Regions from separate parts of the Streptomyces sp. NPDC048659 genome, predicted to be linked through region 1. Evidence: riboswitches for the same ligand, from Rfam matches in the RefSeq annotation. Region 1 holds a riboswitch; each other region holds the start of a gene.
What was found. Region 1 has a riboswitch for cobalamin ahead of AB0C99_RS25490 (ribonucleoside-diphosphate reductase subunit alpha). Riboswitches for the same ligand answer to the same signal wherever they lie in the genome.

Region 2: another riboswitch for cobalamin. It lies ahead of AB0C99_RS20930 (cobalamin biosynthesis protein); the one in region 1 lies ahead of AB0C99_RS25490 (ribonucleoside-diphosphate reductase subunit alpha).
Region 3: another riboswitch for cobalamin. It lies ahead of metE (5-methyltetrahydropteroyltriglutamate--homocysteine S-methyltransferase); the one in region 1 lies ahead of AB0C99_RS25490 (ribonucleoside-diphosphate reductase subunit alpha).
Region 4: another riboswitch for cobalamin. It lies ahead of AB0C99_RS13440 (ABC transporter substrate-binding protein); the one in region 1 lies ahead of AB0C99_RS25490 (ribonucleoside-diphosphate reductase subunit alpha).

What each region holds. Positions count from the first base shown of each region.
Region 1 covers NZ_JBEZHM010000037.1:25,863-29,328, reverse strand. Annotated here, with positions in the region: gene mctP (monocarboxylate uptake permease MctP) at 1-966, shown strand, start outside; gene AB0C99_RS25495 (GNAT family N-acetyltransferase) at 1,119-1,637, shown strand; cobalamin riboswitch at 1,689-1,830, shown strand; gene AB0C99_RS25490 (ribonucleoside-diphosphate reductase subunit alpha) at 1,960-3,466, shown strand, end outside.
Region 2 covers NZ_JBEZHM010000026.1:61,397-64,862, forward strand. Annotated here, with positions in the region: gene AB0C99_RS20920 (inorganic phosphate transporter) at 1-887, shown strand, start outside; gene AB0C99_RS20925 (hypothetical protein) at 904-1,125, shown strand; cobalamin riboswitch at 1,247-1,378, shown strand; gene AB0C99_RS20930 (cobalamin biosynthesis protein) at 1,413-2,396, shown strand; gene AB0C99_RS20935 (cobyric acid synthase) at 2,393-3,466, shown strand, end outside.
Region 3 covers NZ_JBEZHM010000013.1:53,336-56,801, forward strand. Annotated here, with positions in the region: gene AB0C99_RS12990 (hypothetical protein) at 1-925, opposite strand, end outside; gene AB0C99_RS12995 (class I SAM-dependent methyltransferase) at 1,074-1,703, shown strand; cobalamin riboswitch at 1,844-2,071, shown strand; gene metE (5-methyltetrahydropteroyltriglutamate--homocysteine S-methyltransferase) at 2,242-3,466, shown strand, end outside.
Region 4 covers NZ_JBEZHM010000013.1:143,623-147,088, reverse strand. Annotated here, with positions in the region: gene AB0C99_RS13445 (iron chelate uptake ABC transporter family permease subunit) at 1-327, opposite strand, end outside; gene AB0C99_RS13440 (ABC transporter substrate-binding protein) at 354-1,409, opposite strand; cobalamin riboswitch at 1,561-1,684, opposite strand; gene AB0C99_RS13435 (GNAT family N-acetyltransferase) at 1,858-2,385, shown strand; gene AB0C99_RS13430 (response regulator transcription factor) at 2,395-3,189, opposite strand; gene AB0C99_RS13425 (histidine kinase) at 3,186-3,466, opposite strand, start outside.

The DNA.
Region 1 (3,466 bases):
TACATCCCGATCAAGCTGGGCGGCTTCGACGAGATCTTCGCCTCGGCCGACGCCAAGTTCACCGCCGCCAAGGCCGGCGGGCTCGTACCGGCCGAGGCCGGCCAGTGGACGTACGCGACCCTCGCGCTCGGCTCGGCGCTGGCGCTCTTCATGTACCCGCACTCCATCACGGCGACCCTGTCGTCCCGGAGCCGCGAGGTGATCCGCCGCAACACCACGATCCTGCCGCTGTACTCGCTGATGCTGGGCCTGCTCGCGCTGCTCGGCTTCATGGCCATCGCCGCCGGGGTCAAGGTCAGCAACGGGCAGCTCGCCATCCCGCAGCTCTTCGAGGACATGTTCCCGGCCTGGTTCGCCGGGGTGGCCTTCGCGGCCATCGGCATCGGCGCCCTGGTCCCGGCCGCGATCATGTCGATCGCCGCGGCCAACCTGTTCACCCGGAACATCTACAAGGACTTCCTCAAGCCGGACGCGACCCCCGAGCAGGAGACCAAGATCTCCAAGCTGGTCTCGCTGCTGGTGAAGGTCGGCGCGCTGGTCTTCGTCCTCACCATGGACAAGACCGTCGCCATCAACTTCCAGCTCCTCGGCGGCATCTGGATCCTGCAGACCTTCCCCGCCCTCGTCGGCGGCCTGTTCACCCGCTGGTTCCACCGCTGGGCGCTGCTCGCCGGCTGGGCTGTCGGCATGGTCTACGGCACGATCGCCGCGTACAACGTGAGCACGCCCAAGCAGGCGCACTTCGGCGGCTCCTCGGCCGCGATCCCCGGCATCGGCGAGATCGGCTACATCGGCCTCACCGCCTTCGTGCTCAACCTGGTCGTCACCGTGGTCCTCACCTTCGTCCTGAAGGCGCTCAAGGCGCCCGACGGCGTCGACGAGACCGCGCCCGGCGACTACACGGCGGACGCCGGCGACAAGGGCGTCGCCACCGAGCTCCCGAAGGTCGGCACCGCCGGGCACTGAGCCCCGCCGACCGCCCCGCGCGCCCCGCGCTCCGCCCGCCCCGGGACACCCGGCGGCGGGCGGAGCCGTGCCCGGGGGTCCCCGAGGCGGTCGGAGCCGTGCCGGGGGTCCCGGCGGCGGCCGGAGCCGCGCCCCGGGGCAGACTCCCTGGCATGGACTTCACGATCAGGGCGGTACGGCCCGAGGAGTACGAGGCGCTCGGCGAGGTCACCGCGCGGGCCTACCTCGACGACGGCTTCCTCACGTTCGGCGAGGACGACGACTATCTGCACCGGCTGCGGGACACCGCCCGGCGGGACGCCGAGGCCGAGGTGCTGGTGGCCGTCGACGCGGCGGCCGACGCGGCCGGGGCCGTCCTCGGCGGCGTGACCTTCGCGCTCGGCGGCGAGGAGTGGGCCGACATCGCGGGCCCCGGCGAGGCCGAGTTCCGGATGCTGGCCGTCGCGCACGCGGCGCGCGGCCGGGGCGTCGGGGAGGCCCTCGTGCGGGCCTGCGTGGACCGGGCGCGGGCCGCCGAGGGGTGCGCCCGGATCGTGCTGTCCACCCAGCGGAGCATGACCACCGCCCACCGGATCTATGAGCGACTGGGCTTCGTCCGCTCCCCCGAACGCGACTGGAAGCCGGTTCCGGGCCTGGACTTCACCCTGTTCACCTACGTTCTGGAGCTCTGACCGCCGCCGGACAGGCTCCAGGCCGACACAACATGTGGGGGGTGCCGCGAGCGGTGCCCCCCACATGTATGCTCGTCCTCGCTGTCGCCGCAGGGGAATCCGGTGGAAATCCGGAACTGTCCCGCAACGGTGTGTTTTGTGCGCGTTCGCGCCAAGGTGAGTCCGAGGACCTGCCGACAGCGCACCCGGTCCGTCCGTTCCGGGTGCCGACAGACGTCCGGGCCTCGCGGAGTGGGCCGGTGGACGCGGCGCAGCCGTGCGTACGGCCGTCCCGTTCCCGCCCCCCGCCCTGGCACCGAGCCGAGCGAGGGAGAGCCCCCACGTGACCATCGCGCCCGCCGATCCGGCCGCAGCGATCGAGACCGACGGCCCCGGCACCGTGCTGCTGCGGACCCTGACCGATCTCACCGCCGACCTCCCGGACACCGACCCCGGCAAGGTCGCCGCCGCCGCCCTGCGCGGCCGCAGCGCCTCCTCGGACGAGGCGGAGCTGCGCGAACTGGCCACCGAGGCCGCCGCCGGACTGATCGCCGAGGACCCGGCGTACTCCCGGCTCGCCGCCCGGCTGCTCACCCTCACCATCGCCGACGAGGCCGCGGGCCAGGGCGCCGTCGCCTTCTCGGCCTCCGTCGCCGTCGGGCACCGCGAGGGCCTGATCGCCGACCGCACGGCCGCGTTCGTCGCCGCGCACGCCGGCTACCTCGACGCCCTGATCGACCCGGCGGGCGACGACCGCTTCGGCTACTTCGGCCTGCGCACCCTGTACTCCCGCTACCTGCTGCGCCACCCGATCACCCGCCAGGTCATCGAGACCCCGCAGCACTTCATGCTGCGCGTGGCGAGCGGCCTCGCCGAGGACGACAGCGACCGCGCCGTGGACGAGGTGGCGGCGCTGTACGGGCTGATGAGCCGGCTCGACTACCTGCCCTCCTCCCCCACCCTCTTCAACTCCGGCACCCGCCACCCGCAGATGTCCTCCTGCTACCTGCTGGACTCCCCGCAGGACGAGCTGGACTCCATCTACGACCGCTACCACCAGGTCGCGCGGCTGTCGAAGCACGCGGGCGGCATCGGCCTCTCGTACTCCCGCATCCGCGCCCGCGGCTCGCTGATCCGCGGCACCAACGGGCACTCCAACGGCATCGTGCCGTTCCTGAAGACGCTGGACGCCTCCGTCGCCGCCGTCAACCAGGGCGGGCGCCGCAAGGGTGCCGCCGCCGTCTACCTGGAGACCTGGCACGCGGACATCGAGGAGTTCCTGGAGCTCCGCGACAACACCGGCGAGGACGCCCGCCGCACCCACAACCTGAACCTGGCGCACTGGATCCCGGACGAGTTCATGCGCCGGGTCAACGCGGACGCCCCCTGGTCGCTGTTCTCCCCCGCCGACGTGCCCGAGCTGGTCGACCTGTACGGCGAGGAGTTCGACGCGGCGTACCGCGAGGCCGAGGCGGCGGGCCTGGCCAAGAAGACGATGCCGGCCCGGGACCTGTACGGCCGGATGATGCGCACCCTCGCGCAGACCGGCAACGGCTGGATGACCTTCAAGGACGCCTCCAACCGCACCGCGAACCAGACCGCCGAGCCCGGCTCCGTCGTCCACTCCTCGAACCTCTGCACCGAGATCATCGAGGTCACCGACGACGGCGAGACGGCCGTCTGCAACCTCGGCTCGGTCAACCTGGGCGCCTTCGTGGCCGGCGGCGGCATCGACTGGGAGCGCCTCGACGAGACCGTGCGCACCGCGGTCACGTTCCTCGACCGGGTCGTCGACATCAACTTCTACCCGACCGAGCAGGCGGGCCGCTCCAACGCCCGCTGGCGCCCGG
Region 2 (3,466 bases), on a different contig from region 1:
TCCTCATCCCCGCCATCGCCGCCCCGATCGTGGCCGGTCTGGCCGCGATGGTCGCGACCCGCCTGACGTACCGCCTCGGCAAGAAGTCGAACACCGGGACCAAGGCGACCGCCAAGGGCTACCGGGCCGGCCAGATCGCCTCCGCCGGTCTCGTCTCGCTCGCGCACGGCACCAACGACGCGCAGAAGACGATGGGCATCATCACCCTCGCCCTGGTCACCAGCGGCGTCCTCGCCCCCGGCGCCAACCCGCCCATGTGGGTCATCGTCTCCGCCGGTGTCGCCATCGCGCTCGGCACCTACCTCGGCGGCTGGCGCATCATCCGCACCATGGGCAAGGGCCTCACCGACCTCCAGCCGCAGCAGGGCTTCGCCGCCCAGACCAGCGCGGCCACCGTCATCCTGGCCTCCTCGCACCTGGGCTTCTCGCTCTCCACCACCCAGTCCTGCTCGGGTGCCGTGATGGGCGCCGGCCTCGGCCGCAAGGGCGGAGTCGTCCGCTGGTCGACCGCCACCCGGATGTTCGTCGCCTGGGGTCTGACCCTGCCCGCCGCGGGCCTGGTCGGCGCCGCCGCCGAGTTCCTCACCAAGCAGGGCACCTGGGGCATCGCCGCCGTCGCGGTCCTGCTCGTCGCCGGCTCGGCCGTGATCTGGGCGCTCTCCCGCCGCAAGCCGGTCGACCACACCAACGTCACCGCCGACGACCTCGACAACCCGGGCGCCCCGGCCGAGCCCGCCGGCGTGGTCACCACCGCCATCGCGGCCGTCACCCCGCCGCCGGCCGCGGGCTCCGTCGCCGCCGTCGCGGACGCGGACCTGAAGACCACCATCCCCACCCCGGGCCCCACGGACCCGGCCGCTCCCCCGGCCCCCGCCGCCGCGGTCTAAGGAACTGGAACCAAGCATGAAGATCGACTGGGCAGCCCTCGGCTCCGTCTTCGGAGTCAGCCTCGTGGCGACCGTCGCCCTGGTGGGCCTCTTCACCCTCGGTGTCATGGGCCTCTCCAAGCAGGAGGAGGCCGCCGAGAACGGCGGCTCCGCCACCCTGGCCGTCACCGGCGCCTACGCCTGCTTCGCGCTGTGCCTGGCCGCCGTCTCCTACGGCATCTACCTGATCGTCGCCTGACGCACCGCGCACACCCGGCCGGGCGGTCCGCACCTCGTGGTGCGGGCCGCCCGGTCCTCGTGTCTGTGGCGCTCCGCACAGTGACCCGACGCAGGTCAAGGGTGAGTTGACGGCTGTTCGCACAGCGTGGTGGACTGCCGGGGCCATTACGGCGGCAGTAGAGGAAGTCCGGTGCGAATCCGGCGCGGTCCCGCCACTGTGACCGGCCCCCAGGGGCCGGGAGCCAGGAACTCTCGCCGCCGGTCACGTCGATCCAGGGCGCGGACCCTGAGTGAGGACAGAGCGCCATGCCCGGCCGCGGCCTCAGCCTTCCCGGCACCGACAGCGCCACCGGTGTCTTCGCGTACGGAGCGGCCGCCGGCCTCGCCGTCGACCGGCTCGCGGGCGACCCCCGCCGCGGCCACCCCGTCGCCGCCTTCGGCCGGGCCGCCGGCGCGGTCGAACGGCGCCTGTGGCGCGACCACCGCGGCTGGGGCGCCCTGCACACCGCCGTCTGCGCCGGCTCCACCGTCGCCCTCGGCGCGCTGGCCGCCCGTACGGCACGGGGCAGCCGCGCCGCCACCGTCGCCCTGACCGCCGCCTCCGTGTGGGCCGTGGTCGGCGGTACGACGCTGGGCCGCGAGGCCCGCGCGATCGGCGGGGCGCTCGCCGCCGGGGACCTGGAGGTCGCCCGGGAGCGCCTGCCGCACCTGTGCGGACGCGACCCGCACTCCCTGGACGGCCCCGCGATGGCCCGCGCGGTCGTCGAGTCCGTCGCCGAGAACACCTCCGACGCCGTGGTCGGCGCGCTCTTCTGGGGCGCCGTCGCCGGCGTGCCGGGGCTGCTCGGCTTCCGCGCGGTGAACACCCTGGACGCGATGGTCGGCCACAAGTCGCCGAGGTACCGCCGCTTCGGCTGGGCCTCGGCCCGCCTGGACGACCTGGCCGGCTGGCCCGGCGCCCGGCTCACCGCCGCGCTCGCCACCGTCGCGGGCGGGAACCCGCGCGGGGCGGCCCGCGCCTGGCGGGCGGACGCGGCGAAGCACCCCAGCCCCAACGCCGGACCCGTCGAGGCGTCCTTCGCCGGGGCCCTCGGCGTACGGCTCGGCGGCACCCTGGCGTACGGCGGACGGGTCGAGCACCGGCCCGTCCTCAACGGGGCGGGCCGTCCCGTCGAGGTCGCCGACATCGACCGGGCGGTGCGGCTGTCCCGCCGGATCACCGGACTGACCCTGGCCGCCTGCGTGGGCGGCCGGCTGATCGCGAGCACGCTGAAGCGGAGGAACGCATGAGGGGCGGGGGGCTGCTCGTCGCCGGGACCACGTCCGACGCGGGCAAGAGCGTCGTCACGGCCGGCATCTGCCGCTGGCTGGTCCGGCAGGGCGTCAAGGTGGCGCCGTTCAAGGGACAGAACATGTCCCTCAACTCCTTCGTGACCCGGGAGGGCGCCGAGATCGGGCGCGCCCAGGCCATGCAGGCGCAGGCCGCGCGCGTCGAGCCGACCGCGCTGATGAACCCGGTGCTGCTCAAGCCGGGCTCCGACCGCTCCAGCCAGGTCGTCCTGATGGGGAAGCCGGTCGGCGAGATGAGCGCCCGCGGCTACCACGGCGGACGGCAGGGCACCCTCTTCGAGCCGGTGCTGGCGTGCCTGGAGGAGCTCCGGGGCACGTACGACGCCGTGATCTGCGAGGGGGCGGGCAGCCCGGCCGAGATCAACCTGCGGCGCACCGACATCGTCAACATGGGCATAGCGCGGGCCGCCCGGCTGCCCGTCGTGGTCGTCGGCGACATCGACCGGGGCGGCGTCTTCGCCCAGTTCTTCGGCACCACCGCGCTGCTCGCGCCCGAGGACCAGGAGCTCGTCGCCGGGTACCTGGTGAACAAGTTCCGCGGCGACGTGACGCTCCTGGAGCCCGGCCTGGACATGCTCCACGGCCTCACCGGGCGCCGCACCTTCGGCGTCCTGCCGTACGCGCACGGCCTCGGCATCGACGAGGAGGACGGCCTGCGGGTCTCGCTGCGCGGCACGGTCCGCGAGTCGGTGGTGGCCCCGCCGGTCGGCGCCGACGTGCTGCGGGTCGCCGTCTGCGCCGTCCCGCTGATGTCGAACTTCACCGACGTGGACGCGCTGGCCGCCGAGCCGGGTGTGGTCGTCCGCTTCGTCGACCGGCCCGAGGAGCTCGTCGACGCCGACCTGGTCGTCGTGCCCGGCACCCGCGGCACCGTCAAGGCGCTGGCCTGGCTGCGCGAGCGCGGGCTGGCCGACGCGCTGGTCCGGCGGGCCGCCGAGGGCCGCCCGGTGCTCGGGATCTGCGGCGGCTTCCAGGCGCTCGGCGAGCGGATCGAGGACGAGGTCGAGTCG
Region 3 (3,466 bases), on a different contig from region 1:
TGTAGATGTCCCACGTGTCGGGGTCTCCCATGAAGACGTACAGCTTCGGGTGGGCGGCGGAGCCGTAGGTGTTCCAGCTGTCCATAAGGCCCGGGCACGCGTCGATGGTCACGTCGACGCGCTGGGAGGTGGGGCTGTCGGCGGGGGTGTAGGTCCAGGTGCCCGCGCCGGTGCACTCCTTGGCCAGGGGTTGGGTGCTGTGCTCGTCGTAGGTGAAGGTCTTGACCCTGTTCGCGGTGGCCGTGCCGTCGGGGGCGAGGGTGAGGGTGCCGCCCTCGCCGTCGGCGTACGTGCCGGCCACCTGCGCCTCGTCCAGGCGCGGCGCCTCGTAGCCGACCCCCGCGAAGACGGCGATGCCCGCCAGCGTGAAGGCGGTGACGGCGGCGAGCGTCCCCCACAGCGCGATGTACCCGAACATCGCTCCCCCGGAGAGCCGCGGGCGCTCCGGCAGGAGCAGCCTGCGGGCGGTCAGGGCCGGTACGGCGAGCGCCACCGTCGCCACGAGCCATCCGGCGACGCACCCCAGAAGGCCGGTCTCGCCCGTCAGCGCCTCCGCGCCCGCGGGCAGGGCCGCCACGCCTCCCGCGGCCGCCGGAACCCACCACCACGCCTCGCGGCCGGACACGGCTCGGCCCAGCCGGGCGGCAACGGCGAGCATCGGCATCAGCACGCAGATCGACAGCAGCGCGGCCAGGGCCGCACCCGCCGCCGCCACGAACGGAAGCGCGACCACCATCACGAATACGGCGAGGCCGTTGTAGGGGAGCGGCGGCGTCTCCTTGGTCAGCTCCCACACGTACACCGCGATGACCGCGATCACCGCCTCGACGGACAGGACCGAGGTGCAGGCCACGACTACGGACCCGAAACGGTCCCGGATGCGTACCGTCCCCTGAGCAGGCGTCTCCAGGGGGTGGTCCACCATGATGATTGATCTTTCTGAACGCATTCAAATCCCCTCCTGGCGTCATCATGCACCACGCCTGTCCCGCCCGGCAGTCCAGCCCCCCTCCCCCACTCGTCCCCACCCGTCCCCAGAGGCAGCCGCCCGCAGCGGTGCTACGTTTCGGGGCGTGTCGAAGCATCAAGAGGTGACCCGGGCCGCCTACGACCAAGTCGTCGAGCTCTACGCGTCGTTGTTCGCCGACCGGCTGGAGACGCGGCCGTTCGCGCGGAGCATGGTCGGCACCTTCGCCGAGCTCGTACGGGACACGGGGAACCTGCGGGTCGCCGACGTCGGCTGCGGGCCCGGGCACCTCACGGCCATGCTGTGCGAACAGGGGCTGGACGCCATCGGGTTCGACCTCTCCCCCGCCATGGTCGACCACGCCCGGCGGGCCCAGCCGGCGCTGCGGTTCGAGCAGGCCCGCATGGAGGCCCTGCCGCTGGAGGACGGCGTGCTCGGCGGGATCCTGGCCCACTACTCGATGATCCACACACCGCCCGGGGAACTGCCCGCGCTGCTCGCCGAGCAGGCCCGCGTCCTCGCGCCGGGTGGCCTGATCCTGGTGTCCCTCTTCGGCACCGAGGGGCCCGAGCCGATCCGTTTCGACCACAAGGTGGCACCCGCCTACAGCTGGCCCGCCGCGCCCTTCACCGACCTACTGGCCCAGGCCGGACTCACCACCACGACCCGGCTCCTCCACGACCCCGCCTCCGAGCGGGGCTTCCTTGAGACTCATCTGCTCGCCCGGCGCTCGTAGGCCGCGACGCCGTGACGCCGTGACGCCGTGACGCCGTGACGCCGTGACGCCGTGAGATCGACTTCCTCGCCACCGGCTGATCTTCGCCGTTCTCGCGTCCGGATCTTGATATTTCTCGCCATCGGGGCGCGGCACGCCCTAGTCTGGCCCGCGCAGCTGGTTCGCCCCGTCCGCCAGGCGGGATGCGTCGTAAGAGGGAACCCGGTGGGAATCCGGGACTGCCCCGCAGCGGTGAGTGGGAACGACCGCCGTCATACGCACTGGGACCGGACAACGGTCCTGGGAAGCGACGGCCAGTAGGTGCCCTCCGGTCATGCCGGAGAGCGTGCCCGCGAGTCCGAAGACCTGCCCGTTGCCCGTGCGAGGACGTATTCCGCGCACGGTTTCACCGATGACCTCGTGGGCGGGTCGGCGTGGACGACGTACGGCCCGTCGCGGGCTCCCTCCGCGCTCCGGTCAGCGTGCTCCGCCTTCTCCTTCGCGCCCACGTCCCCTCATCGGGCCGTCCATCCGGGCACATCTCGCGAAGGAGAGTTCCGTGACCACCGAGTCCACCGCCGCTGCGGTACGAGCGACCGTGTACGGCTACCCCCGCCAGGGGCAGAACCGCGAACTGAAGAAGGCCATCGAGGGCTACTGGAAGGGCCGCGTCACCGCCGACGCCCTCCGCGCCACCGCCGCCGACCTCCGCCGGTCGAACTGGCACCAGCTGGCCGACGCCGGCGTCCACGAAGTGCCGACCGGCGACTTCTCGTACTACGACCACGTCCTCGACACCAGCCTCATGGTCGGCGCCATCCCCGCCCGCCACCGCGCCGCCGTCGACGCCGACCCGCTCGAAGGCTACTTCGCCATGGCCCGCGGCACCCAGGACATCGCGCCGCTGGAGATGACCAAGTGGTTCGACACCAACTACCACTACCTCGTCCCCGAACTCGGCCCCGACACCGTCTTCACCGCCGACTCCACCAAGCAGGTCGCCGAACTGACGGAAGCCCTCGCGCTCGGCCTGACCGCCCGCCCGGTCCTCGTCGGCCCCCTCACCTACCTCCTGCTCGCCAAGCCCGCACCCGGCGTCGCCGCCGACTTCGACCCGCTCACCCTTCTCGACCGGCTCCTCCCCGTCTACGCCGAAGTCCTCGCCGACCTGCGGGCCGCCGGCGCGGAATGGGTGCAGTTGGACGAGCCCGCACTCGTCCAGGACCGCACTCCCGCCGAGCTGAACGCCGCCGCCCGCGTCTACCGCGACCTCGGGGCGGCAGGCGACCGGCCCAAGCTGCTCGTCGCCTCCTACTTCGACCGCCTCGGCGACGCCCTCCACGTACTCGCCGCCGCCCCCGTGGACGGTCTCGCCCTCGACTTCACCGAGCGCGCCGCCGCCAACCTCGACGACCTCGCCACCGTCGGCGGACTACCCGGCAAGCGGCTCGTCGCCGGCGTCGTCAACGGCCGCAACATCTGGATCAACGACCACCAGAAGTCCCTCGCCACCCTCGCCACCCTGCTCGGCCTCGCCGACCGCGTCGACGTGGCCACCTCCTGCTCCCTGCTCCACGTCCCTCTCGACGCGGACGCCGAAGCCGACCTCGACCCCGAGGTCCGGCGCTGGCTCGCCTTCGCCCGCCAGAAGACCACCGAGGTCGTCACCCTCGCCCACGGCCTCGCCCACGGCACCGACGCGATCGCCACCGAACTCGCCGCCAACCGGGCCGACCTGGCCTCCCGCGCCGACTCCGCCCTCACCCGCGACCCCGCCGTCCGCG
Region 4 (3,466 bases), on a different contig from region 1:
GACGACGACCGCGACCGCGCCCGCCGACGCGCCGGAGGAGACGCCCAACACGAACGGATCGGCCAGCGGATTGCGCAGCAGCGACTGCAGCACCGCGCCGCAGACGGCGAGCCCCGCCCCGCACACGGCCGCCAGGAGGGTACGGGGCAGCCGCAGCTCCCAGACGATGCCGTCCCGGATCGCGCTGACGCCGCTGGGGGCGCCGCCGAGGTGCGAGACGAGCACGGACCAGGTGTCCGAGACCCGTATGTCGGCCGGGCCGATCGTCACGGCGAGCGCGAGGGACACGAGCAGCAGCACGCCGCCGGCCGCCGTGGCCGCGGGCACCAACAGGGGTGACGCAACCGGCCGGTTCACTTGGCGAGCCCGTACGCGCGCAGGGCGGCGGCCAGCTTCTCGATGCCCTCGACGGTGCGGATGGTCGGGTTCATCGCCTGCCCGCTGAGGACCACGTACCGCTTCTTCCGCACCGCCGTCATGTTCCGCGTGACCGGGTGGGACTCCAGGAACTCGATCTTCTTCGCGGCGCTCTCGGCCGACTGCGCCCTGCGGGTCAGGTCGGCGATCACCAGCACGTCGGGGTCGCGTTCGGCGACGGTCTCCCAGTTGATCTGCGGCCACTCCTCCTTGGTGTCGTCGAAGACGTTCCGCACGCCGAGCGTCCCGCTGACGACGCCGGGCGCGCCGCAGCACCCGGCCATGTACGGGCCCCGCGCGTCGGAGAACCAGTACAGCACCGAGGCGTCCCCGAAGCCCGGCCCGGCGGTGGCCTTCGCGACCCGGGTGCGGAGCTCGCCCACCAGCTTCTCGCCGCGCTCCGGGACCCCGAACACCCGGGCCAGGTCGCGGATCTCGCCGTACACCGTGTCCATGGTCAGCGGCCGGGTGCGTATCCCGTCGCCGTCGCCGCTGTTGTCCTTGTCCACGCAGTCGGTGGGGGAGAGGTACGTCGGCACGCCGAGCCCGGCGAAGCGCTCCCGGGGCGCCACCCCGCCCTTGCCGAGGGTGTAGAGGAAGGAGGCGCTGACGAAGTCGGGCTCGGCGGCCAGGACCTTCTCGAACGACGGGTAGCGGTCCGCCAGCCGTGGCACCTTCGCGTTCTCGTCCTCCAGCCCCTTCAGGACCGGGTCCGTCCACGTGGCGGTGCCCACCATGCGGTCGGCGAGACCGAGCGAGAGCAGGATCTCGGCCGAACCCTGGTCCAGGGCGACGGCACGGCGGGGCGGGCGCTCGACCTCGACGCGCAGGCCGCAGTTGTCGAGCACGACGGCGCGCGCCGCGTCCGTGGCCTTCGCGCCGGGCGCGGCGGCCGGAGCGCCGGGGCCGCAGCCGGTGACGAGTGCGGCGCCGGTGAAGGCGCCGACGGCGAGCAGCGCGGCGGAACGGGGGATGTGGGGCGCGCGGGGCACGCGGGAAACACGGGGAACGCGCGGCGCGCGGGAAACGCGGAGAAGGCGGGGCAGGGGCACGTGGGGGTCCTCTGGCGTCACGGCTCGGGCGCGGAGCCTGTCGTACGGAGCTCCCCGGACGCGGCCGTACGCCGCCGCCGGGGCCGCCAGCAGGTCTTCGGACTCGGGGTCACCCGGACGGAACGCCTTCCCGGGCCCCTCGGGACCCAGTGGCCGATGTTCCGCCCGTCACCCTCACCGCTGCGCGTCAGCTCCGGATTCCCACCGGATTCCCTGCCCCCATGCGTATCGGCCGGCTGCCGGATACGTACAGGGGTGCGACTGGCTCGGGCAAATTACCACAGGGCGATCTTGATCCAGGGAGTCGGGCATTTCGCCCGGACAGTGTGAGATGCCGCCATACCTCCATGCCGGGATGATCCGGGTGATCCCTGGCATGATCGCCGATATGAACGAAAGCGCAGTCGAGATCGTCCCGTTGGAGCTCGTCCACCTGCACGCCGTGCTCGACCTCGGCCACCGGGTCTACGACGTCAAGTCGATGCCCTACACCTCCTGGTCGCTGTCCTCCGTGGCCGCGCACTGGGACGCCCAGCCCGACGCCTGCTGGGTCGCCCGGGACGAGGAGGGCCTGCTCGGCTTCGTCCTCGGCTCCCTCTCGTACGACGAACGCGAGGACTGGGGCTACCTCGAATGGATCGCCCTGGAGGAGCGGGCCCGAGGCCGCGGCGTCGCCAGCGCGCTCGTCGAGCACTGCTGCGACGCCCTCTTCGCGGCGGGCGCCTCGCGGATCATCACCGACGTGGAGAGCAGCAACGAGGCATCCGCCGCGATGATGCGGCGCAACGGCTTCACCGAGGGCGTCTCCGTCACCCTCTTCGTCCGCCGCGCCCCGCAGGACCAGCCGCCCCCGCCGCACCGCCCCGCCCAGGACCCGGCGCGCGCCCGGCTGCGCCGCGCCGCCCGGACGAGCTGAGGCCCCCGCTCAGGCCAGACCGGCGGCGATGGCCCGCCGCACGGCGTCGGCGCGGTCCCGGATCCGGGCCTTGGCGAACAGGTTGTTGATGTGCGTCTTGACCGTGGCCTCGCTGATGAACAGCCGCTCGGCGATCGCCCGGTTCGGGAGCCCCTGCCCGATCAGACCCAGCACTTCGCGCTCCCGAGGGGTCAGGTCCTCGGGCAGGTCGTCACCCGGGGCCGAGGCGGCCTTGGAGCCCGCCTCGGAGTCCACACCGGAACCAGTCCCGGAGTCCGCTCCGGGCCGGGCCTCCGCGCGGGGCGTCGCCATCACGGCGGCCAGCAGCCGGTCCCGTACCTCCTGGTCCATCACCGACTGCCCGGCCGCGGCGGCGCGGATCGCGCGGGCGATGTCCTCGCGGCCCGCGTTCTTCGTCAGATAGCCGCGGGCGCCCGCCGACAGCGCTGCCATGATCGACTCGTCGTCGGCGAAGGTCGTCAGGACCACGACGGCCACCTCCGGATGGGCCTCGCTCAGCAGCCGGGTCGCCTCGGTGCCGTCCATCACGGGCATCCGCAGGTCCATAAGCACGACGTCGACGGGTTCGGCGGCGACGGCGTCCAGCACCTCGCGCCCGTTCGCGGCGGTCGCGACCACGCCGATGTCCCCGGCGAGCGCGAGCACCATGGCGAGCGGCTCGCGCACGGCGGCCTGGTCGTCGGCGATGACGACCCTGATGGGGCCGGAGGGGCGGGAAGGGCTGGAGGGGCTGGAGGGGCCGGAGGAGGGCGGCGGGAGGGCGGGCTCCGAGGTCTCGCTCATGCCGGAATCACCACTTCGACCTTCCAGCCGCCGCGCTCGGGCCCGGCTGTCTCGGGCCCGCCCGTGACGGGACCGGCGGTGACCGTCCCGTTCAGCAGGGCCACACGCTCGCGGATCCCGATCAGCCCCATCCCGCTCCCCGTACCCGGGGAGACGGGCAGGGTCCCCGGCCCGTTCACGATGCTCAAGACGGTCGCCTTCTCCTCGTACGCCATGGTCACCCGCACCACGCCCCCGGGCGCGTGGCGCGTCGCGTTGGTCAGCGCCTCCTGCGCGA